DNA from 4 places in the Janthinobacterium sp. EB271-G4-7A genome. Region 2 is predicted to be linked to each of the others. Evidence: predicted binding sites of a transcription regulator. Region 2 holds the regulator's gene; each other region holds the start of a gene.
The links. Region 2 encodes sigma-54, which starts transcription at its own class of promoters, with help from an activator protein. Its sites were predicted from a motif close to TGGCANGNAANCTGCTTT; they were not measured.
Positions count from the first base shown of each region.

Region 1: IGS58_RS13120 (circularly permuted type 2 ATP-grasp protein) is a predicted target of sigma-54. The motif match lies at 2,590-2,607, and genes of this name have one in related genera.
Region 3: IGS58_RS07800 (EDSAP-1 family PEP-CTERM protein) is a predicted target of sigma-54. The motif match lies at 2,689-2,706, and genes of this name have one in related genera.
Region 4: IGS58_RS23310 (EDSAP-1 family PEP-CTERM protein) is a predicted target of sigma-54. The motif match lies at 3,676-3,693, and genes of this name have one in related genera.

Region 1 covers NZ_JACYMI010000001.1:2,886,079-2,891,575, reverse strand. The annotation lists gene IGS58_RS13130 (transglutaminase family protein) at 1-162, opposite strand, end outside; gene IGS58_RS13125 (alpha-E domain-containing protein) at 162-1,106, opposite strand; gene IGS58_RS13120 (circularly permuted type 2 ATP-grasp protein) at 1,100-2,554, opposite strand; gene IGS58_RS29185 (sensor histidine kinase) at 2,683-3,840, opposite strand; gene IGS58_RS13110 (hypothetical protein) at 3,908-4,783, opposite strand; gene IGS58_RS13105 (TonB-dependent receptor) at 4,882-5,497, opposite strand, start outside.
Region 2 covers NZ_JACYMI010000005.1:195,214-200,710, reverse strand. The annotation lists gene IGS58_RS25785 (KpsF/GutQ family sugar-phosphate isomerase) at 1-520, shown strand, start outside; gene IGS58_RS25780 (KdsC family phosphatase) at 520-1,053, shown strand; gene lptC (LPS export ABC transporter periplasmic protein LptC) at 1,096-1,707, shown strand; gene lptA (lipopolysaccharide transport periplasmic protein LptA) at 1,733-2,314, shown strand; gene lptB (LPS export ABC transporter ATP-binding protein) at 2,314-3,069, shown strand; gene IGS58_RS25760 (RNA polymerase factor sigma-54) at 3,074-4,552, shown strand; gene hpf (ribosome hibernation-promoting factor, HPF/YfiA family) at 4,622-4,984, shown strand; gene IGS58_RS25750 (enoyl-CoA hydratase/isomerase family protein) at 5,120-5,497, shown strand, end outside.
Region 3 covers NZ_JACYMI010000001.1:1,713,702-1,719,198, reverse strand. The annotation lists gene IGS58_RS07825 (acyl-CoA thioesterase) at 1-96, opposite strand, end outside; gene IGS58_RS07820 (hypothetical protein) at 181-549, opposite strand; gene IGS58_RS07815 (hypothetical protein) at 679-816, opposite strand; gene IGS58_RS07810 (hypothetical protein) at 1,051-1,224, opposite strand; gene IGS58_RS07805 (glycosyltransferase) at 1,359-2,591, shown strand; gene IGS58_RS07800 (EDSAP-1 family PEP-CTERM protein) at 2,779-3,759, shown strand; gene IGS58_RS07795 (EDSAP-1 family PEP-CTERM protein) at 3,869-4,864, shown strand; gene IGS58_RS07790 (nitroreductase family protein) at 4,891-5,497, opposite strand, start outside.
Region 4 covers NZ_JACYMI010000004.1:86,993-92,489, forward strand. The annotation lists gene IGS58_RS23275 (cytochrome c1) at 1-693, shown strand, start outside; gene IGS58_RS23280 (glutathione S-transferase N-terminal domain-containing protein) at 814-1,425, shown strand; gene IGS58_RS23285 (ClpXP protease specificity-enhancing factor) at 1,653-2,165, shown strand; tRNA gene IGS58_RS23290 (tRNA-Thr) at 2,192-2,267, shown strand; gene IGS58_RS23295 (dodecin) at 2,487-2,693, shown strand; gene IGS58_RS23300 (hypothetical protein) at 2,721-3,032, opposite strand; gene IGS58_RS23305 (hypothetical protein) at 3,195-3,569, shown strand; gene IGS58_RS23310 (EDSAP-1 family PEP-CTERM protein) at 3,781-4,782, shown strand; gene IGS58_RS23315 (LytR C-terminal domain-containing protein) at 4,834-5,497, opposite strand, start outside.

The DNA.
Region 1 (5,497 bases), on a different contig from region 2:
GTAGGCATCCGTGTAGGCGTGGCACTGGCCTGGCGTCGTGATTTGCCAGGACAGGGCCCGCTGCTGCGGCTCGATACGCGGCGTCAGGTGCAGCTGCTGGATGGTGTAGGCCAGCGGCGCACTGTAGGCGTAATGGGTTTCGTGGCGGATGGTGAGCTGCATCAGGCCGCCAAGGGAACGAGGAAGTCGCGGCTGACCCGGTTGCCCAGGTCATAGATGTTTTCCAGAAATTCCGTCAATGTATGGTGCAAGCCCGCCTTCATGATGTCGTCGATATGGCCGAATTTCAGCTCCGCATGCAGTTTGCCAGCGAAACGCTCCGTATCGGCCGACACATCGTTGCGGATATGCTTGAGATTTTCCACCACGTCATCCATGCAGGCCAAGAGCGACCTGGGCATGTCGCCGCGCAGCATCAGCAATTCCGCCACCCGCGCCGGGGTGATGACGTCGCGGTAGACCTTGCGGTAGATTTCAAAGCCGGACACGGAGCGCAGCAGCGCCGCCCAGTAGTAAAAATCGCGCTGGGTGATGTCTTTCGACGTGTCGCGCGCGCCGTGGAACTTCACGTCGAGGATGCGCGCCGTGTTGTCGGCCCGCTCGAGGAAGGTGCCCAGGCGGATGAAATGGATGGCCTCGTCCTTGAGCATGGTGCCCAGGGTCACGCCGCGCGACAGGTGCGAGCGGTATTTGACCCATTCGAAGAACTGGCTGGGGTCCGTTTCCAGCAGATTGCTTTTCAGGCGCTTCTGCATGTCGAGCCAGGTGGCGTTCTGGATTTCCCACACTTCCGTCGTCAGGGTGCCCCGCACGGCGCGGGCGTTTTCGCGCGCCCCCGTCAGGCAGGCGAGGATGGACGACGGGTTGTTCGGATCGCGCACCATGAAGTCGAGCACGTCGCGCGTGTGGAAGCGGCCATATTTGTGGTCGTACGCGCTTTGCAGCTCGGAAATACCCAGGGTGGCGCGCCAGCCCTGTTCCGCATCCTGCTCGGACTGCGGCAGCATCGATGTTTGCATGTTGACGTCGAGCATGCGCGCCGTGTTTTCCGCCCGCTCCGTGTAGCGAGCCATCCAGAACAAATGATCGGCGGTGCGGCTCAGCATGCTTTTTCTCCTGTAAACACGGATGTTGGTTCCAGTACCCAGGTATCCTTGGTGCCGCCCCCTTGCGAGGAGTTGACCACCAGCGAGCCTTCGCCCAGCGCCACGCGGGTCAGGCCGCCGGGCACCATGGAAATCGTCTTGCCGGACAGCACGAACGGGCGCAAATCGATGTGGCGCGGCGCAATGCCGGCCTCGACATGCGTGGGACAGGCGGACAGGGCGAGCGTGGGCTGGGCGATGTAGCCGCCCGGATTGGCCAGCAGGCGCTGGCGGAAATCCTCGATCTGCGCCAGGCTGGACGCCGGCCCCACCAGCATGCCGTAGCCGCCCGCGCCATGCACTTCCTTGACCACCAGTTTCGCCAGGTTCGCCAGCACGTACGACAAATCGGCGCTCTTGCGGCACTGGTAGGTGGGCACGTTGTTGAGTATCGGTTCCTGCGACAAATAAAACTTGATCATGTCGGGAACAAAAGGGTAGATCGACTTGTCGTCGGCCACGCCCGTGCCGATGGCGTTCGCCAGCGTGACTCTTCCGGCGCGGTAGACGGACAGCAGGCCCGGCACGCCCAGCGAGGAATCGGAGCGGAAGGCCAGCGGATCGAGGAAATCGTCGTCGACCCGGCGGTAGATCACGTCGACGCGCTTGGGCCCGCGCGTGGTGCGCATGTACACGGAATTGTCATTGACAAACAGATCCTTGCCCTCGACCAGCTCCACGCCCATTTGCTGGGCCAGAAACGCATGCTCGAAGTAGGCGGAGTTGTACATGCCGGGCGTCATGACGACAACTGTCGGGTCATCGACGCCCATCGGCGCGACGGAACGCAGGTTGTCGAGCAGCATGTCCGGGTAATGGTCGACGGGGGCGATGCGGTTGCGGGCGAACAGTTCCGGGAACAAGCGCATCATCATCTTGCGGTCTTCCAGCATGTAGGACACGCCGGACGGCACCCGCAGATTGTCTTCCAGCACATAGAATTCGCCCTGGCCGGCGCGCACGATGTCGACGCCGGCGATGTGGGCGTAGATGTCGGAGGCGACAGAAATTCCCTGCATTTCCGGGCGGTACTGGGCATTCTTGTAGATTTGCTCGGCGGGAATGATGCCGGCCTTGATGATGTTTTGCTCATGATAAATATCATGGATGAACATGTTCAAGGCTTGCACGCGCTGCACCAGGCCCGTCTGCATCTGTGCCCATTCGGCGGCGGGGATGATGCGCGGGATGGTGTCGAACGGAATCAGGCGTTCCGTGCCGGCATCGTCGCCGTACACGGCGAACGTGATGCCGACCCGGCGGAACGTCAGGTCGGCCTCGGCCCGCTTGCGGGCGATGGTCTCGGGGGATTGCTGCTCCAGCCAGTTGCTGAATTCACGATAGTGTTCACGTACCTTGCTGTCCGTACCCACTTCATTTGCAGTCATTTCATTGAAAAAATTTGCCATGTTGTGATTTCCCTTGAGCCGTGTCTACGCATAGCTCAGCAGGAAGCGTGCCAACAAGGCGGACGTGAACAGGTGTAAATATGACCACTTTTGTGGCGTCGCGCCATTGTTTGCACCAATTCGGTGCGCTAGGCGTCACTCTTGGGGACGTCGGCGGGCTGGACGAAGGGGCGGCAATCGACGGGCACGTCGAAGATGAAGCTGGTGCCCGTTTCGGCCGCGCTGTCGACGGCGATGCTGCCGCCGTGGCTTTCCGCCACGCTCTGCACGAAGGGCAGGCCGATGCCCCAGCCTGGCGCGGGGCTGTCGTTCTCGCGGCGCAGGTAGTCGAAGATGCGTTCGGCCTGTTCCGGCGCGATGGGCCGCCCGCTATTGTGGACGGTGACGATCAGGCGTTCGTGGGTCGCTTCCACGTGCACGCTGATAGGCGCGTCGTCGCCATACTTGAGCGCATTGCCGAGCAGGTTTTCCAGTGCGCGCCGCAGCGAGTTCTCGCACCACCAGCCGATGACGGATTGCCCGCTGACCTGGCATTTGCCCGGCCGCTGCAAGTTGATCTGGCTGGCCACGGCGTGCACCAGCGGCAGCACGTCGAACTGGCTCAGCACCAGTGGCAACTGCTGGCCCTGGTGGTAGCTGAGGCCATCGAGCAATTCCTCGATCATGCTGTCGAGCCGCTTGCTGTGCTCGACAATCTTGTGCGCCAGCAATGTCACCCGTTCCGGGTCGGCTGGCCGCAGCAGCAGCTGGGCGCTGGTGCTGATCACGGCCAGGGGATTGCGCATGTCGTGCGACAGGCCGGCCGCGATGCGGCGCCGGAAACTTTCATGCATGCTGGTAAATTCGCGTATCGATTCGCGGATGCCCGAGTCGATCGACACATTGATCACCTGCCAATCTTTGCTGCGCAGGGTGATGCCGGACTCATGCGCTGTGGCGGCGAAGCAGTCGCGGAAGATCTGGTATTCCTGGATGACCTGTTCCGGGCCGTAATTGGTCATGCGCGCCCGTTCATTGCCATGCACGGCGGGCACGTTGCTGTTGCTGGCGGCGTTTTCGCGCGGGTGGCCCGGGGTGAGGGCTTCGGCCAGGTTGTCGAAAAAGGCGGGCAAGGTATTGATGAGTATGGGCGTGAGCAACTGGTCGGCGCCGCGCACCTTGGCGCGCACGCGCTGTTCCCAGGCGCTGAGGACGGCGTCGCGCATGGCAAAGATGCGCTGCGCGCGCTGCAACGGCTGGCGTGCGCTGGTCTGGCGACCCGCGTGATGATCCGTGGCAATACTCACCTGGACTCCTGACGGCAATGACTATGCTTGCGATAGTATGCGCCAATTCAGCCGCCAGGGAAACGCCTTATTGTCCAGTATCGGCCGGCCGCAGGGCCGCATCGAGGCGGGAAAGCGAGGCTGACCACTCGGCCAGGGAAAAGTTCTGCGGATCATCATGACCGTTCGCAAAACCCGTATCGAGCACGGCGTGGAAGGCGGGGATCAGCCACGTGCCCCTGCGCACGCTGGCGGCGACATACAGCAGGGCCAGCCGCTCGTATTGCGCCGGCGTAAAACCGGGATCGGGCGCCAGGCCATCGTTGCCCTTGCCGCCGCCGGGCACGGAGTTGCGCGGCTGCACCAGTTCCACGTGCAGGAACAGGCCCGTCAGCGAAGGCTTGTCCTTTTCCAGCTTGCTGGCGTAGCTTGCCGTGCCAAAGTCGCGCACGGCCAAGGAAACGCCGAGTCGGTTCACGTAGACATGGCCTTTCGGCCCGCCGCCCAGCGCCGGATTGCGCAAGCTGAAGTCGTTGAAATCCCAGCCGGCATCGTTGATGTGCGGGGGAATGGGTTCGGCCAGGAAATTCGGGTAGCTGGTGTCGTGGATGACGAAATAGCGGGCCATGGGCGCGGCCAGCCGGCCGACGGCGCGCGATAATGGCGCGTCGACGGCGCCGCCCACGTCCGCTTCGGCGATGCCTTGCCCGGCCAGCCAGGCGCGCAACCGGGCCGGGGCGATGCCCGTGCGCTGGCCGATGCGATCGGCAAGGAAGTCCGGCAGCGGCGCACTGTCGCCCAGGCGCGCATACAGTTTCACGGGACGCAGCAAGCACGTGGCTTGCGCCCGCGCATCACCCTTGAAGCCGCTTTTCCAGGCGGCATATGGACAGGCGGCTTGCTTCTGGGCCGCGGCAGGCAGGGACAGGCAAAGCAAAAGCAGCAGGGCAGGGAGTCGTTTCATGCGGCATTGTCGCCGAAACGCGGCTTGCGGCACAGGCGCGCACGCGGAAAAAAAGCTGCCCGAGGGCAGCTTTTCGTGGTGCGACAGGTGCCCGGTCTTTAAAACGCCACGCTGGCCGAGACGACCACGGTGCGCGGCGCGGCCAGCACCAGCGAGCCGATGTTGAAGGACGACACGGCCGAGGACCAGTAATTGCGGTCCGTCACGTTGTCCACGCGGGCGCGCAAGGTCACGTCACGGCCCGCCACCTGGGTCAGGTAGCGCGCGCCGATGTCGAGGCGGGTCCACGATGGCAGTTGCTTGGTGTTGGCCTGGTCCGCATACTGCGTCGAGGTGTAGATGGTGCGGGCATTCAGGGTCAAGCCTGGCGCGCCCGGCACGTCCCATTCGCCGCCCACGCTCATCTGCGTTTCCGGTGCGCCGATGGGTTTCTTGCCATTATTCGCGGCCACGTCAGTATTGCTGAGCTTTGCATCGAGCCAGGTCAAGCCGCCCAGCAGGCGCACGCCCTGCATCGGTGTGCCGAAAATCGACAGTTCCAGGCCACGGTTGCGCTGCTCGCCATCGAGTTCGGCCCGCTTGCCGACCACGGCCAGCAACGGTTTGGCCGTGCTGAACAGGGCGGCGCTCATGCCCAGCTTGCCGCCGTCATACTTGACGCCGATTTCCTTTTGCTTCGATTTGTACGGCGCAAACACGTCGCCCATGTTGTCG
Region 2 (5,497 bases):
CCTGGCGCCGACGGCCAGCACCACCGTCACTCTGGCCCTGGGCGACGCGCTGGCCGTGGCCTTGCTCGACTTGCGCGGCTTCAAGGAAGAAGATTTCGCCCGCTCGCACCCGGGCGGCGCCCTGGGCCGTCGCCTGCTCACGCACGTGCATGATGTCATGCGCAGCGGCGAACGCGTGCCGAAAGTACCCGTGCAGGCTTCCTTGCTGCAGGCGCTGGAAGAAATGACGAAAAAAGGCATGGGCATGACGGCCGTCGTCGACGCGGACAACCGTCCCGTGGGCGTGTTTACGGATGGCGACTTGCGCCGCATGTTCGAGCGCGTGCAGGATTTCACGCAAGTGGCGATCCGCGACGTCATGCATGCGCAGCCGCGCAGCATCGCGCCCGAACGCCTGGCCGTGGACGCCGTGGCCGTGATGGAGCAGTTCCGCATCAACCAGATGCTGGTCGTCGATGCCGACGGCAAACTGGTGGGCGCGCTGCATATCCATGATCTGACGCAAGCGAAGGTGATCTGATGGATAGCGTGGCGGACAACCTGGCCCGCGCGGCCAAGGTCAAACTGATGATCTTTGACGTCGATGGCGTGCTCACCGACGGCAGCCTGCATTTCGGCCCGGACGGCGAGATGATGAAAACGTTTAATGTGTATGATGGCCTGGGCATCAAGCTGCTGCAGGAATCGGGCGTGCAGACGGCCATCATCAGCGCGCGCCGCTCGCCCATCACGGCGCGCCGCGCGCAAGACCTGGGCATTACCCACGTGCACCAGGGCGGCCACGACAAGCTGACGCCGTTTCGCGAACTGCTGGCGCTGACGGGCTTGACGGAAGAGCAATGCGGCTATATCGGCGACGACGTCATCGATGCGCCCATCCTGAAACGCGTCGGCTTTGCCGTCAGCGTGCCGGGCGGACGCCCGGAAGTGCAGGGCCTGGCCCACCATGTGACGCAGGCCGGCGGCGGCCGCGGCGCGGTGCGCGAGATCTGCGAATTCCTGCTGCGTGCCCAGGACAATTATGCGCGCGTCATGGCGCCGTTCCTGGAGTGAGGCGCGCCGCCTCGCCAGTGACATTTGAAAGAGTGAAGCCCTATGCGTAAGCCAGGAGGCGCCCATCGCTGGCGCATGATCTTTACCGTGCTGGGCGCGGTTGTTGTCGCGCTGGGCAGCTTTTGGCTGCTCGAGGTGATGAACAAGAATAGCCAGGACATCACGGCCAGCAAGCATCTGGATGAGCCCGACTATTTCATTACCAATTTCAGCCTGGTGCGCATGGACTTGACGGGAAAACCCAGCTATATCGTGTCGGGCACCAAGCTCACGCATTATCCGCTGGACGATTCGTCCGATATCGACCGGCCCTTCGTGCGCAAGCTCACGCCAGGCATGCCACCGATGAACATGAATGCGGAACTGGCGCATATCGATCAGGACAATACCCGGCTGCAACTGCACCGCAATGTCGTGATCGACCGCGTGGCCAGTCCGAAGGCGCAGAACCTGACAGTCAAGACGGAAGCGCTGACGGTGTTCCCGGATGAGGAAAGAATGGAAACGGACGTGCCTGTCGATATCCTGACGGGCACCTCGCGCCTCAATGGCATCGGCATGAAAGCCAATAACGCCACCGGCGTGGTGGAAGTGCAGAATGCGCTGCGCATGGTCCTCCCGCCGAAACCGCGCCCGGCCGCGGCGGCAAAATGACAGAATGAAACAAGGAAACCATACTATGAAGAACATCTTGCTGTTGACCGTATTTTCCCTGGCCATCATGGGCGTGGCGCATGCCGAGAAGGCCGATTCCGAGAAGGAAGCCGTCATCACGGCACGCAGTGGCCACGTCGATGACATCAAGCAGGTGCGCACCCTGACGGGCGACGTCGTGCTGGTCAAGGGGACCCTGACCATGAAGGCGGGTCGCGCCGTGATCACGGAAGATCCGCAAGGCTACCAGTTTATTACCTTCTGGGCCGATCCCGGCAAGCTTGCCACCTTCCGCCAGAAGCGCGATGGCGCGGGCGACCTGTGGGTGGAAGGCGAAGCGGAGCGCGTGGAATACGATAACAAGACGGAAGTGGTGAAACTGTTTTCCAGGGCCAAGCTGACGCGCCTGGAAGGCACGAAAGTGACCGACGTGGCCAATGGCGCCTTCATCTCGTATGACAGCCGCAAGGAAGTGTTTGCGATGGAAAATTCCAACAGCGGCACCAGCACCCCGGATGGCGGCAGCGTGCGCATGGTGATCCAGCCGAAAACCAAGGCACCGGCGGCGGAGAAAGCGCCGGCCACGCCCGCGCCAGGAAAGAAATAATGGACAATACTCGTTGCGGCAGCACCCTGATCGTTCGCGGGCTGCAAAAAACCTATGGCAAGCGGCAAGTCGTGCATGATGTCTCGCTGCAAGTCGAATGCGGCGAAGTGGTGGGTTTGCTGGGCCCGAACGGCGCCGGCAAGACCACCTCGTTCTACATGATCGTCGGCCTGGTGCCGTCCGATGGCGGCAGCATCGATATCAGCGGCGTGGACATCTCCAGCCTGCCGATCCACCGCCGCGCGCAGATGGGCCTGTCCTACCTGCCGCAGGAAGCGTCCGTCTTCCGCAAGCTGACGGTGGAAGACAATATCCGCGCCGTGCTGGAAATTCAGACCGTCGAAGGCCGTCCGCTGACGAAGGCCGAGATCGAGGTGCGCCTGGATAAATTGCTGGCTGACTTGCAGATTGAAAAGCTGCGCGAGAATCAGGCCCTGTCCCTGTCCGGTGGCGAGCGCCGCCGCGTGGAAATCGCCCGCGCGCTGGCCACCGATCCCCGTTTCGTGCTGCTCGACGAACCGTTCGCCGGCGTCGATCCGATCGCCGTGATCGAGATCCAGCGCATCGTGCGTTTCTTGAAGGAGCGCAATATCGGCGTGCTGATCACCGATCATAATGTGCGCGAGACGCTGGGTATCTGCGATCGTGCCTACATCATCAACCAGGGCTCGGTACTGGCGTCGGGACGCCCCGACGACATCATCGCGAACGAGTCGGTACGCCGGGTCTATCTGGGCGAACACTTCCGCATGTAAGCCAATGAAACAATCATTGCAGCTGCGCACTTCGCAGCACCTGGCACTGACGCCGCAGTTGCAGCAATCGATACGCCTGTTGCAATTGTCTACCCTGGAATTGCATCAGGAACTAGAGCAATTGCTGACGGACAATCCCTTGCTCGAGCGCCTCGATGATCCGCTCGACCGCTCGCTGCGCCTGCTGTCCGATGGCGCCTTGAGTTCCACGGCAGCGCCGGCCGAAGCGCCGCCCCAGCCGCCAGGCCAGGAAGCGCCCACAGCGCCGGCCGAAGCGGAAACCTTTGACGGCGATGCCGGCGAGGGTCCTGCCGCCGCGGATGGCGGCGACAGCGACTGGAGCGAGGCGAGCCGCGGCAAGGCGCCCGACGACGAAGATTCGCGCCCGCAACTCGAAGCCCATCACTGCACCCTGCGCGAACACCTGATGGAGCAGATGCGCGTGACGGTACTTGAATTGCGCGACCGCGCGCTGGTCGAGCTGATCATCGACGCGCTCGACGACAATGGCTACCTGGAAGAGTCGCTCGAGGACATCCTGGCGCGCCTGCCGGAAGAGCTGGAAATCGACGCCGACGAGATGCGCACGGCCTTGTCTCTCTTGCAAAGTTTCGATCCGCCCGGCGTGGGCGCGCGCAATGCCTCCGAATGCCTGGCGCTGCAAATCAAGCGTTTGCCGCACATCGCCATGGTGACGCGCCGCATGGCCCTCGTCATCGTGGAAAAGCACCTGGCCTGGTTTGCCCAGCGCGATTTCAACAAGCTGAAAAAAGCCCTCGATTGCGACGATGAAGACTTGCGCGAAGCGCAGACGGTGATTCGCCAGTGCAATCCGCATCCGGGCGCCGTGTTCGCCTCGGACGTGTCCGATTACGTGGTGCCCGACGTCGTCGTCAAGCGCGCGCGCAATGGCTGGCAAGTCACGCTGAACAACGATGTCATGCCGCGCCTGCGCGTCAATGCCATGTACGCCAACTTGCTCAAGCAGGGCAAGGGCGAGGGCGCCATGGGCGCACAGTTGCAGGAAGCCAAGTGGCTGATCAAGAATATGCGCCAGCGCTTCGACACGATCCTGCGCGTGGCGCAGGCGATAGTAGAAAGACAAAAGAACTTTTTCTCGCATGGGGCCGTTGCCATGCGTCCCCTTGTGCTCCGTGAAATAGCTGATACACTGGGTTTACACGAGAGTACTATCTCGCGGGTAACAACTCAAAAGTACATGCTGACCCCGCACGGCATGTTCGAGTTGAAATATTTCTTTGGTAGCCACGTCGCCACCGAAGCGGGGGGCGAAGCGTCATCGACGGCGATACGGGCATTGATCGTGCAACTGACAGGAGCAGAAGACCCTAAAAATCCTTTATCCGACAGTAAGATTGCGGACATGCTGGGGGAACAAGGCATGGTGATTGCGCGACGTACTGTTGCCAAATACCGGGAAGCGTTGAAAATTCCGCCAGTGAGCCTGCGTAAGTGTTTGTAAGTTTTTTTCGGTTCCTCTGCGGGCCGGATAGGATGGACCGCACGAACCCGATCATCTTTAGGAGTGTGTATGAATCTCACCATCAGCGGACATCATCTCGAAGTGACACCAGCCATCCGTGAATACGTACAAACGAAGCTGGAGCGCGTGAAACGTCATTTCGATCAAGTCATCGATATCGCCGTGATTCTGACCGTGGATAACCTCAAAGAGAAAGAAAAACGTCAAAAGGCTGAAGTCAACCTGCGTTTGAGCGGCAAGACTGTCTATGTGGAAAGCTTGGCGCACGACCTGTACGCCGCGATCGATACCCTGATCGACAAGCTCGATAGGCAAGTGATGAAATACAAAACCAAAGTGCAAGGGCACGGTAAAGAGGCGATCAAGCATCTGCCAGACAACTCCGAGGAAGAAGCCGTCGTCGCCGTCTAAGGCCACCCGCTTCCAGCAGTTGTGATCAACTAAGGGCGCACATCTTGCGCCCTTTTTTGCGCCTGGACCTTTTGAGCGCAATGTTCGCCGCGCAGGGGCTAAAATGTTTGCACTTTCACTTCTTTCCTGCCTGCCATGAGCGACTTCGTCCAGACTTCCATCCGCAACCGCACGGGCCATATCGTGCTCGACCGTCCGAAAGCCTTGAATTCCCTGTCGCTGGAGATGGTGCGCGCCCTGAGCGCGGCCTTGCTGGCCTGGCGCGACGATCCGCAGGTGGATGCCGTGGTGATCCGCTCCAGCAGTGAAAAAGCCCTGTGCGCCGGCGGCGACATCCGTTTCTTTTACGATGCCGGCCTGGCCACGCCGCAAGGCGGCAGCGCCATGCTGGAAGATTTCTTTACGGAAGAATATGCTTTAAATCATTTAATTCATTTCTACCCGAAACCGTATATCGCCGTGATGGATGGCGTGGTGATGGGCGGCGGCATGGGCGTGGCGCAAGCCGGGCCG
Region 3 (5,497 bases), on a different contig from region 2:
TTTCAGGATGGTGCCGCCGTGCACATTGCCGGAAAAATTGGCCATATCGGGCGTCATCAAGACCGTCATCGTCAGTTCGTGGGCCGACCAGTTCATCGCGCTGTCCAAAGTATTCTCCAAAGGGGGAAATTAAAAGTGAGGGGAGATGTGAAAACCGGCCACGAGGGCCGGTTGTGAGCCTTACAGGCCCAGGGTGTCGATGTCGGCCAGCGACTCGCGGCCCTTGTCGGAAATGTCGTAGCCTTCGCCTTCGGCGCGCGCCACGATGTGGGCCTTCTTGCCCAGGAAATAAGCCACGTCCGATTCCAGCTTGGTCAGTGGATCGGTGGCGACGGCGCGCAGCCCCATGATGCAGCGGCGCAGGAACAGCAGTTGCTGTGCTTTCTCGGTGATGGACAGACGGCCATCGCGTGCATAGCTGAGCAGCTTCAGGCCGGACAGGCGCTTGGCATTGCGGGCAACGCAAGCGCTGGGGCGCTCGGTCTTGATGCCGCGTGCAACTTGCTCCAGCGCGTCATATTCATCGGTTGTTAATTTCTCGTTCTTCATTACTTTTCCATAAAAGGCCAGGTGTTCGGCCCCCATGGTACGCGCCCCGCTGCGCATCGGCAACAGGCAACGTGAATCAGTCATCGCCCGCGCGGCGGACGGCTGACTGGAAGACGGGCAGGACAGCCCTTATTTATAGTTGCGCAGCAGCAGCCAGGCCAGGCCGCAACCCGCCACGGCGCCCGCCAGGGCCAGCGCCACGAGGTTTTTGCTGGTCATCACAGGCCGCCGGCCCAGGTAGATTTTGTTATGCAAGGAATTGCCCATGATGGTCTCCTGTACAAGAATTTTTATGATGTCTCATTATAAGAACAGAATCGTGACGGCCGCATGACACTCGACAGTTAGAGTTTGATTTGTATCCACTCGGCAACATTTATTGACGTTTTTGTTGTTTAAATGGCGTGGCGCCAGCGGCCACCGCGCAGTCCATTTCCGATCGGAAATAAACGCGGCGCACATCTCCCTGTCACCGCCATGCCGGCGGCGCACCGCGCCCCGTCACTGCATTTTCACAGGCGGTGGCGGCGGCGTCGGTTCCTCGACGGGCACGGGCTCGATGTGGGGAGGCGTTTCCGGCGGCGGCGCGAGGGGATCGCCTTCCGGCGGTGGCGGCATATCGGGTTCGGGCGTGCTGTGCGCACGCAACAGGGCAGGACGGAATTGGGTTTGCATGTGACCTCCTTTGCCCCACTCTAGCCGATACGGCCAAATCCTGGCGCCCGCCAGTGGCACGCGACGGGGGAACTAAACGGCGTGGCGCCACTCCAACCTGGCAGGCATCCCCTCCTGCGAGTACAGCGGTTCCCATGGCGCGCAAAAAAATCCTCTTTATGGCCGAGGCAGTGACCCTGGCCCACGTTGGCCGCCCCCTGAGCCTGGCACAGGGACTCGACGAGGACAAATATGAGGTGCATTTTGCCTGCGCCGATGGCTATGACTTTTGTTTCAAGCAAACCTCCTTCCGGCGCTGGCGCATCGATAGCATTTCATCGCTGCAATTCCTGCAGGCGCTGGCCCACGGCAAGCCTGTCTACACTGAAAGTACCCTGCACGCGTACGTGGAAGACGACTTGCGCCTGCTCAATGCGGTCCAGCCCGATCTCGTGATCGGCGACTTCCGCCTGTCGCTGTCGGTCAGCGCGCGCCTGCAGCGCATTCCCTACATTACGCTCAGCAATGCCTATTGGAGTCCGTACGTGCGCCAGCACTACACGGTACCCAGCCTGCCCCTGACAAGCCTGCTGCCCATCTGGCTGGCCGCCCCCCTGTTCCGCCTGATCCGCCCGCTGGCCTTCGCCTCGCATGCCGTGCCCCTGAACCGCGTGCGCCGCCGCCATGGCTTGCCCTCGCTGGGCAGCGACCTGCGGCGCATCTATACGGATGCCGACCGCACCTTGTATGCGGATATTCCGCAACTGTTCCCGCCGCAGGCCATGCCGCCCACGCACGACTACCTGGGCGCCATCATCTGGGCGCCGCCGCTCGACTTGCCGGACTGGTGGCAGCGTCCGGAACTGAGCAGCGGACGACCCATCATCTATGTCACCCTGGGCAGTTCCGGCCAGGGGCAATTGCTGCCGCGCGTGCTGCGCGCGCTGGCGCCCCTGCCTGTCACCGTATTGGCAGCCACGGCCGGCACCATCCGCGTCGACACCGTGCCGCCAAACGCCTATGTCGCGCCCTTTCTGCCGGGCGACGCGGCCGCGCGGCGCGCCAGCCTGGTGATCTGCAACGGCGGCAGCCCCACCAGCCAGCAGGCGCTGACGGCGGGCGTACCCGTCATCGGTATCGCCGGCAACCTCGATCAATTCCTCAACATGCACGGCATCACGGAGGCCGGGGCCGGCCTGCTGCTGCGGGCCGACCGCTTCCAGGAAACCGCCCTGCGCCATGCCGCCACGCGCATGCTCGACGATGGCCGGGCCAGGCTGGCGGCGCGCCAGCTGGCCACGGCCATGCGCGACTATGTACCAGGGCAACGCTTGCTACCCCATGTGCACGCCCTGCTGGGCTCGTTGCCGCAAGGCAGCCAGCCTTGACGGGCAGCGTCGGTTTTTCTTACAGCGAGTCCGGCAAAGCCTGCACTGCATCAACAAAAACACGCCAAGTCATTGATTTCAAAAGGGCCTCATGCGTTGGCATGGAAGTCGCTAGGTACTGGCCATGAGCACCTGCCGACAGGACTCAGCAAGACTTCCAGACTCACTCAACCACGAGGTGAATACAATGAAACTCTCGAAACTGAAACTGCTCCCGGCCGCAGCGGCACTGGCCATGCTGTGCGCCGCAGGTAGCGCACAGGCGGGCGCCTACGGCTATTCCTACAACAACATCTTCGGCCTCGTGATCGGCGTGCCAACGGGCCAGATCACGGTGGCCAACAGCACCACCATCTCGCGCAGCACGGCCACCCTGAATGGGGTAAGCGTCATCAATGGCGGCGCCGGCTCGCTCGATGCCCTGCGCGCCAACGTCGGCGCCGTCACCAAGGGCGAGAACGACTTCACGCAGCAAGGCCCCACCAACACCTATTCGCGCGGCGATGCGCAGATCGTCAGCACGCAGTTCCCTTCGTTCCCGCCCGGCTCCACTTCCACCCAGGTGGTGAACGTGGCCGAAGCCCACCTGGACGGCCCCGCCGGCACGGCCGATGCGTCCGGGCGCAATGGCTCGACCACGGGCTTCTCCGTCGATTTCATCGTCGGTTCGCCCACGGCAACGCTGAGCTTTGACTTCCTGGCCTCGCCCTTCATGCAGGTCTTCCTGCAAAGCACGGTCGGGCAGCTGTCCACCGCCACGGCCAACCTGGTCGTCACCTTCACCATCACGGATGCAACCGGCGCAACGGTGTTCAACTGGACGCCCGATGGCGCGATCGGGTCTGGCATCTTCGGCGGCACGGAAAACGCCGATGGCGCCAACCTGAACACCAGCCTGGCGACCAATTTCCTCACGCGCGGCAACCTGTTCACCTACGACCCTTCCGGCTGCGGCACGCCCACGGGCACCGGTGTCGGCACCGCGTGCGGCAGCAACTTCAGCTCCGTCAGCAATGCTTTGACAGCCGGCAACTACACCTTGACCCTGAATGCGGTGGAAAGCGTGGATCTGGTGAAACAGGCCGCGCCTGAGCCCGGCACCCTGGCTCTGCTGGGCCTGGGTCTGGCTGGCCTGGGCTATGCCCGTCGCCGCAAGGTTGCCGCCTGAACCAGGCAACAGGGGGATTCACAGGCGAGGAGGCTCTCCTCGCCTTTTTTATGTGGCAAGCCTGTCGGTTTTCCTTACAACGCGGCCGATCAGGAGATGAGGATTTTTCATGACGACATTTTCTTGCACCCGACTGCCAACGGTCTTGTTAGCCTTTCTGCTGCTGGCCAGCAGCGGCACCGCCAGCGCCGCCGCCTACGGCTATTCCTACACCAGTGTCTTTGGCCTGGTCATCAGCAATCCCTCCGGCTCCGTCTCCCTGCTCAGCAACATCGACCTGTCGCGCACCACCGCCACGCTCAACGGCAGCAGCATCATCAACGGCGGCAGCAATGAGATCGACGCGCCGCAAGCGACACGCGGCGCCGTCAGCAAGGGAGAAAACGACTTTACCCGGCAAGGCATGGGCAATGCCTCGTATGCGCGCGGCGAGGCGCAAATCCTCACCTCGCAAATCCCCCCCTTTCCACCGGGCTCGACCAGCACACACACCGTAAACGCGGCAGAAACTTTCCTGGCGGGCGGCGGCAGCGCCGACGCCTCGGGACGCAATGGTTCCAGCACCGCGATGACCGTCAATTTTGTCGTCGGCCAACCGGGCGCAACCATGGCCTTCGACTTCCAGGCCCTGCCCTTCATGCAGCTGTACCTGGACGCCTTGGCCGGCACAGGCTCGGCGGCCACCACGAATATGGCGATGACGTTTAGCATCATCGATGAACATGGCCAGATCGTCTTCAGCTGGGCGCCCGACGGCAACCTCGGTTCCGGTATCCTGGGCGGCACCGAACTGGCCGATGCCGCCAACCTCAATACCGGCTACGCGCAAACGCCGCTCACCAGCGGCAGCATGTTCACCTACGACCCCAGCGGCTGCGGCGCACCCACAGGCACCGGCATCGGCACGACGTGCGGCGGGCAATACAGCGCCGTCACGGATCACCTGGTGGCGGGCAACTACACGCTGGTGTTGAACATGCTGAACAGTTCCGAACTGGTCTACGTGCCAGTCGTCACGCCAGTGGCGCTGCCGGGAACCTTGCCGCTATTGGCGGCTGGCCTGGCAGCGCTGGCCAGCCTGGCGCCAAGGCGCCGACAAGGCTGAGGCGCGCGCCTGGCGTCACGCGCGCCTCACTGCCCCGCCGTTGGCGCCACCAGCAAGTCTTGCAGCGGACGGCGCAGCGAGCGCGCACTGGCCGCCGGCCCGGCGCCTATGCGCCCGAGAAACACGGCCCGCTCAACCGCCGTGGCGCCCAGCACGGTCTGGCATTGCGCGGCCAGCTCCTGCGCCAGCTCCTGCATGCCATCGGTGCGCGAAAAAGTGCGCCGTTCGCGCACATAGCGGGCAAAGATCAGCGGCGTCAGTTCCGGCTGCAATTGCAGGCCCAGCTGCGTGGCCGTCAGCCAGAAGCGCTGCATGGCGCGGCCGGCCGCCACGTAATCGTCGATGTGGCGCGGCGGCGCATCGGCCAGCAGCATGAAATGCGCGGCGCAATACAGGCCCGGCAGCAAGTCCATCTGCAGGCGCGGCGCGACGGTGCCAGCCAGCCAGGTATTGAAAAAATCCACGCGGCGCCAGCTGTGCATGACCCAGCGCATCAGGCGCGCCGTCATCGGGTCGACGCCGAGCGCCTGCTCCGGAATGCGGTCGCTGCTGAAGCGCGCGCCCCATTCGATGACGTCGCGGTGCACCTTGTGCGCCTCGGGCATGGTCAGGCGCAGCTTCGCATTGTCGAAC
Region 4 (5,497 bases), on a different contig from region 2:
TTTCCGCTGGACAAGGCGCCTGACCGCCAGACCAACATGGCAGCGCTGCAACATGGCGCCAAATTGTTCGTCAATTATTGCTTGAATTGCCACGCCGCCGTGTCGATGCGCTACAACCGCCTGCGCGACCTGGGCTTGACGGAAGACCAGATCAAGCAGAATCTGTTGTTCTCCGGTGATAAAGTCGGCGACCTGATGACGACGAGCCTGGCACCGCAGGACGCCAAGGCCTTCTTTGGCGTTGTACCGCCGGATTTGTCGGTAATTTCGCGCGCGAAATCATCTTCCGCTGGCACAGGCGGCGACTACCTGTATACTTACCTGCGTACGTTCTATAAAGACGACACTCGTCCGACCGGCTGGAACAACATGGTCGTGCCGAATGTTGCCATGCCGCATGTATTATGGGAATTGCAAGGTGTCCAGACTGCCAAGTTCGTGGAAGAGAATGATCCGCACGAAGCTGGCAAGAAGATCCACAAATTTGCCGGCTTCGAGCAGGTCAAGCCAGGTACGTTGAACAAGATCGAGTATGACAATGCGGTAGCCGACCTGGTCGGCTACATGGAGTGGATGGCCGAACCGGCACAGCAAACACGCAAGCGCCTGGGCGTGTGGGTGCTGCTGTTCCTGTCGGTCTTTGCTCTGCTGGCATGGCGCCTTAACGCGTCGTTCTGGAAGGAAGTCAAATAAGTGAGGCGCCGGCCATAGGCCGGTTTATGCCTGTTTCTGCGTTGTCCGCATGAGTGGACAAGCGACCTGGGGTGAGCCGTTCGCGGCTTCACCCCCTTTGTTTCTAAGGAACTATAAAAAATGATGGTTCTCTATTCGGGTACAACCTGCCCATTTTCGCAACGCTGCCGCCTGGTCCTGTTTGAAAAAGGCATGGACTTCGAAGTGCGCGACGTCGACCTGTTCAACAAACCGGAAGACATTTCGACCATGAATCCGTACGGCCAGGTGCCTATCCTGGTTGAGCGCGAACTGATTCTGTATGAATCGAACATCATCAACGAGTACATCGATGAGCGCTTCCCGCATCCGCAACTGATGCCGGCCGATCCGCTGATGCGTGCCCGCGCGCGCCTGATGCTGTTCAATTTCGAAAAAGAACTGTTCGTGCACGTGCACGTGCTGGAAAGCGAACGCGCCAAGAGCAACGACAAGGCCCACGACAAGGCACGCGCGGAAATCCGCGACCGCCTGACGACCCTGGCGCCGCTGTTCCTGAAGAACAAGTACATGCTGGGCGACGAATTCTCGATGCTCGACGTGGCTGTCGCGCCGCTGCTGTGGCGCCTGGACCACTACGGCATCGAACTGTCGAAGACGGCCGCACCGCTGATGAAATACGCCGAACGCATCTTCTCGCGTCCAGCGTATATCGAGGCATTGACCCCTTCCGAAAAGGTCATGCGCCGTTAAGATATCCCCATAAAGCTACTGCGCAGCCCGCTCTCGACTTGGCGTTACTCGCCGTACTAAAGTACGGCTGCGTTACTGAAGCCGATATCGGGCTTGCTCGCTACGCTTTCTGGGGCATCTTGGGCCAATTGTCATTCTTTGTTCTTTTATTGATAGTTGTCCCATCGTTTCATTGAAATACCGGTGCGCCCGCCTTGCGGGGGCGCTCCCGCCTCATAGTGCCTACCATGTCTGAAATCTCAACCAAACCTTATATGCTGCGCGCCATCTACGAGTGGTGCACCGACAGCGGCTACACGCCGTATCTCGCGGTCAAAGTCGATTCGCGCACCACGGTACCGATGGAATACGTGAAAAAGGGCGAAATCGTGCTCAATATCAGCTTCGGCGCCACCAGCGGCCTGAAGATGGACAACGACGCCATCCGCTTCCACGCCCGCTTTGGCGGCGTCTCGCGCGAAATCTACGTACCGGTCGACAACGTGATGGCCATCTACGCCAACGAAAACGGCCAGGGCATGGCCTTCGAGCCCGTGCTGGGCAATGATGACCCGGACGCGCAACCGACGGACAGCCCGGCCTCGGCCGACGTCCCGCCACCCGTGCTCGCCCCCGCCGCCAGCGGTCCCACCCTGTCGTCCGTGCCGACCAGTTCCCCCGAACAACGCGACAGCGCCACGCCCGGCGACGACGAGCCACCAAAAAAAGGCGGCCGCCCGACCCTGACACGCATTAAATAGCGTATAATTCGCAACGCGCAGTTTTTGCCGACTTAGCTCATTTGGTAGAGCAGTTGATTTGTAATCATCAGGTGGCCAGTTCGAAACCGGCAGTCGGCACCAGAATTCAGTAGGAAATCAAAGGGTTACCCGCTTCGGCTGGTAGCCCTTTTTTCTTTTCCCACGCCCGCGGAAGCCATCCGGAACACTGGCACGCATCGCCATCCAGGTTGACGCGTTGCTGCACCGCGCAATGACTATCAGCACGTTTAGGCGCAAGATGAGCACGTGCTTGCGCAAAGCAGGCTCCCGATGTCTGGCTTGCCTATCTGGGGAAATATCATGTCCGCACACACTTACAAGCTGATCGAACTGGTTGGCACATCGACCGAGAGCAGCGATCAGGCGATACGCGATGCCATTGCCAAGGCGGCGCTGACGGTCAAGCACATGGACTGGTATGAAGTGACCGAGTCGCGGGGACATATCGTCGACGGCAAGGTGGCGCACTTCCAGGTCACGCTCAAGGTCGGCTTCCGGCTCGAATAAAGGGATCGGGTAAGACAGGCGGCGCGCTCACCGCCGCCCGGCCGCTCCCCGGCTTTCCAGCCACTCCCGGCCGCCGGCCTCCAGCGCGGTCTCGATGACCTTGTCCGGCAAGCTGTAGACGGTCGCCCAACTGGCGCGGCCATCCTGCGTGTTGGCGGGGAAACTGTGCGTCTCGATCGGCCAGTGATATTTGCGCTTCAATGCCTTGACGATGGCGGCCAGCGAGACGCGGCCTTGCAGCGGTTCGGCGCCGGACTGGTCGCGGTTCGACAGCAGCACAGCCAGGACCTGGCCGCGGCCCGTGCGCGCGCCGGGGAAGGTGGGGGTTTTGTTTGCCATGGCCTATTTTACCGGGCAATGATCGGACGAGAGGCGATGTGCCGCACCTTTGATCCGGCGCAAGCGTCGCAGCGGCGTTGCGTCCACGATGGGCATTTCGCCAGGCGTGCCGGCGCCCCTCCGGCAGCCTGGGCCTATCATCATGGGGCACAGGAGCCTATCATGCACAGCCTGAACATCCACGCCATGCAATGGCAACCCGTCGCCGATATTTCCGCCGTCAATCCGCTGCTGCCCGAGGATCTCGCCTGCTTTCGCGAGCTGCGTGACGTGCTGCAACGCTACGGCGCGCTCGACCGCTTCGGCATTTCCCTGATCCACCGCCATTTCGACATCGCCGACGACGAAGAGCTGATGGAGTACACGGATGCGGAAGCACGCATCTTGACGGTCAAACCTGTCAAGAAAAGCGACATCGACTGGAATCACACGACGATTACCAACTGGAAATTGACGGAAAGCGAGGAAGTGGCGCGCATCGGTTGCGGCTGCGCACGCAATTCCGGTGGCCACCTCGGCTATCACCGGGGTACCTGAGGCTGGCTGGCACCGCCCGCCAAGCGGCGTCGGCCTTTCTTACACTTTGCTTCCGCCAGCCCAGTCCGCTTTGCGCAAGTAATTGATTTCACGTGATTTTTTTGTGTGGCACGCAAGCTGCTTATCCCTGTCTACGAGATGAATCCAGGCAAGTCATCCTGGATTCTTTGTCCCCCGGATTTTTCGAGACTGACCACGATAAGAGGCTGCGATGAACGTCGATCACACACGAAGCAAGACCCTGGGCTGGCTGGGCGCACTGGCGGCGGCAAGCCTGCTGGCCAGCGGCCAGGCGCAGGCCGGCGCGTACGGCCTGGCCGTCAATGAGTTGAACAATTTCCGCATCACCACCAGCGCCGGCGCGCTGTCGCTGGCCGGCGCGAATCGCAATGCCAGCGACAGCGCGTTTTTCGAAGGCGGCGTGGCCGTCAATCCGCGTGCCGTCAATACAGGACCGGCCGCCAACGCCGACGTGCTGCAAGTGTGCTCGGGTGGAGGCTGCAGCGGCTTGCCGCAAAACAATTACGCCCCCAGCCCCAGTTCCACCCTGGAGTTCGCCCGCGGCGATGCACATGCCTTCGGCAACATGCTCAATGGCGGCGCCACGGTGCGCGCCGTGGCGGAAGCCCAGCGCAACACGGTCGGTGCCGCCACATCCACGGCCGGCGACACGCTCACCGGCTCCGTCAACCTGACCCTGTCGGGCGCCGGCTTCATCACCTTCAGCTTCATGGGACGGCGCGACCTGCGCACCAGCGTGACGACCATGGGCGACAAGTCGAACGTGTCGATCATGGATATCTTCAATATCTCCTGCAACAGCGCCAGCCCCGTCGGCTGCCTGTCGAACGCGAATGCCGATGGCGTGATCTTCCAGTTCGCACCCGATGGCGATGCCAACAATGGCAGCGACGTCAACGGCAACCATACGGTCGGCAGCCTGGATCCGTTCAGCCTGAACATGACGGCCGGCACCAACGACCCCGCTACCGGGCGCGCCTTCACGAATGGCTTTGCGATGTTTTCCCTGACCTCGAATTTCGCCCTGCCGGCCGGCAGCTATACCTTGAACTTTTCCAAGTCCACGCGCACCGACATCGTCGTCATCGATCCCCTGGCCGTGCCGGAACCGGGCACCCTGTTCCTGCTGGGCATGGGATTGGCGGCCCTGGCTTTTACGCGGCGCCGCCAGCCACAATCATCAGCAGCATGAAATAAAACGGCGCCTCATGGGCGCCGTTTCTTTTGCATCAACAGAGGCGTGTTAACCGAGCCGCGCCAGCGCCTGGCGCGCCAGCTGCAACTGCTGCAGATAATAGCGGTGCAGCATGGCCGGATCGCTCAGGTCGCGCCCCAGTACCAGCCGCAGCTCGCTGACAGGACAATCGGCGGCCTGGGTCTGCACCTGGGTTTGTACCTGCATCCCCAGCTGGCGGGCCAGCTGGCGCGCCGCCTGCTCCTGCGCGGGCCGGTACTCGACGCGCGTGCGCGCCACCTGGAAGCTGGTTTCATTGGCCAGGCGCACCACCTGCACGGGACTGCCGGCCAGGCTGCGCGCCAGTGCGGCGGCCAGGCCAGGCACGCCATTGCCATTCACAATTTCCAGGCGCGGACGGGGTACGGCAGCGGCAACGGGCACGCTGCGCACGGCTGCCGGCACACGCTGCAAGCGGGCCATGCCGTCGGTTTGCGTGATCTCGATGCGCGCCATGGCGGGCACATCCGGCACCGGCGCGGCCACGGGTACGCCTTGCGGTGGCGCCGCGTTGCGCAAGACGGCCATGTCGCGCCGCAAATCGTGCTCCTGCAAGCTGGCCGCCTGGCGCCGCATGACGGCCGCGCGCGCGTGTTGCCCCAGCCGTTCGAGCACCTGCGCCAGATGCTGCCAGGCCAGCGCATTGAGCGGGTCGAGCAGACACGCCTGTTCC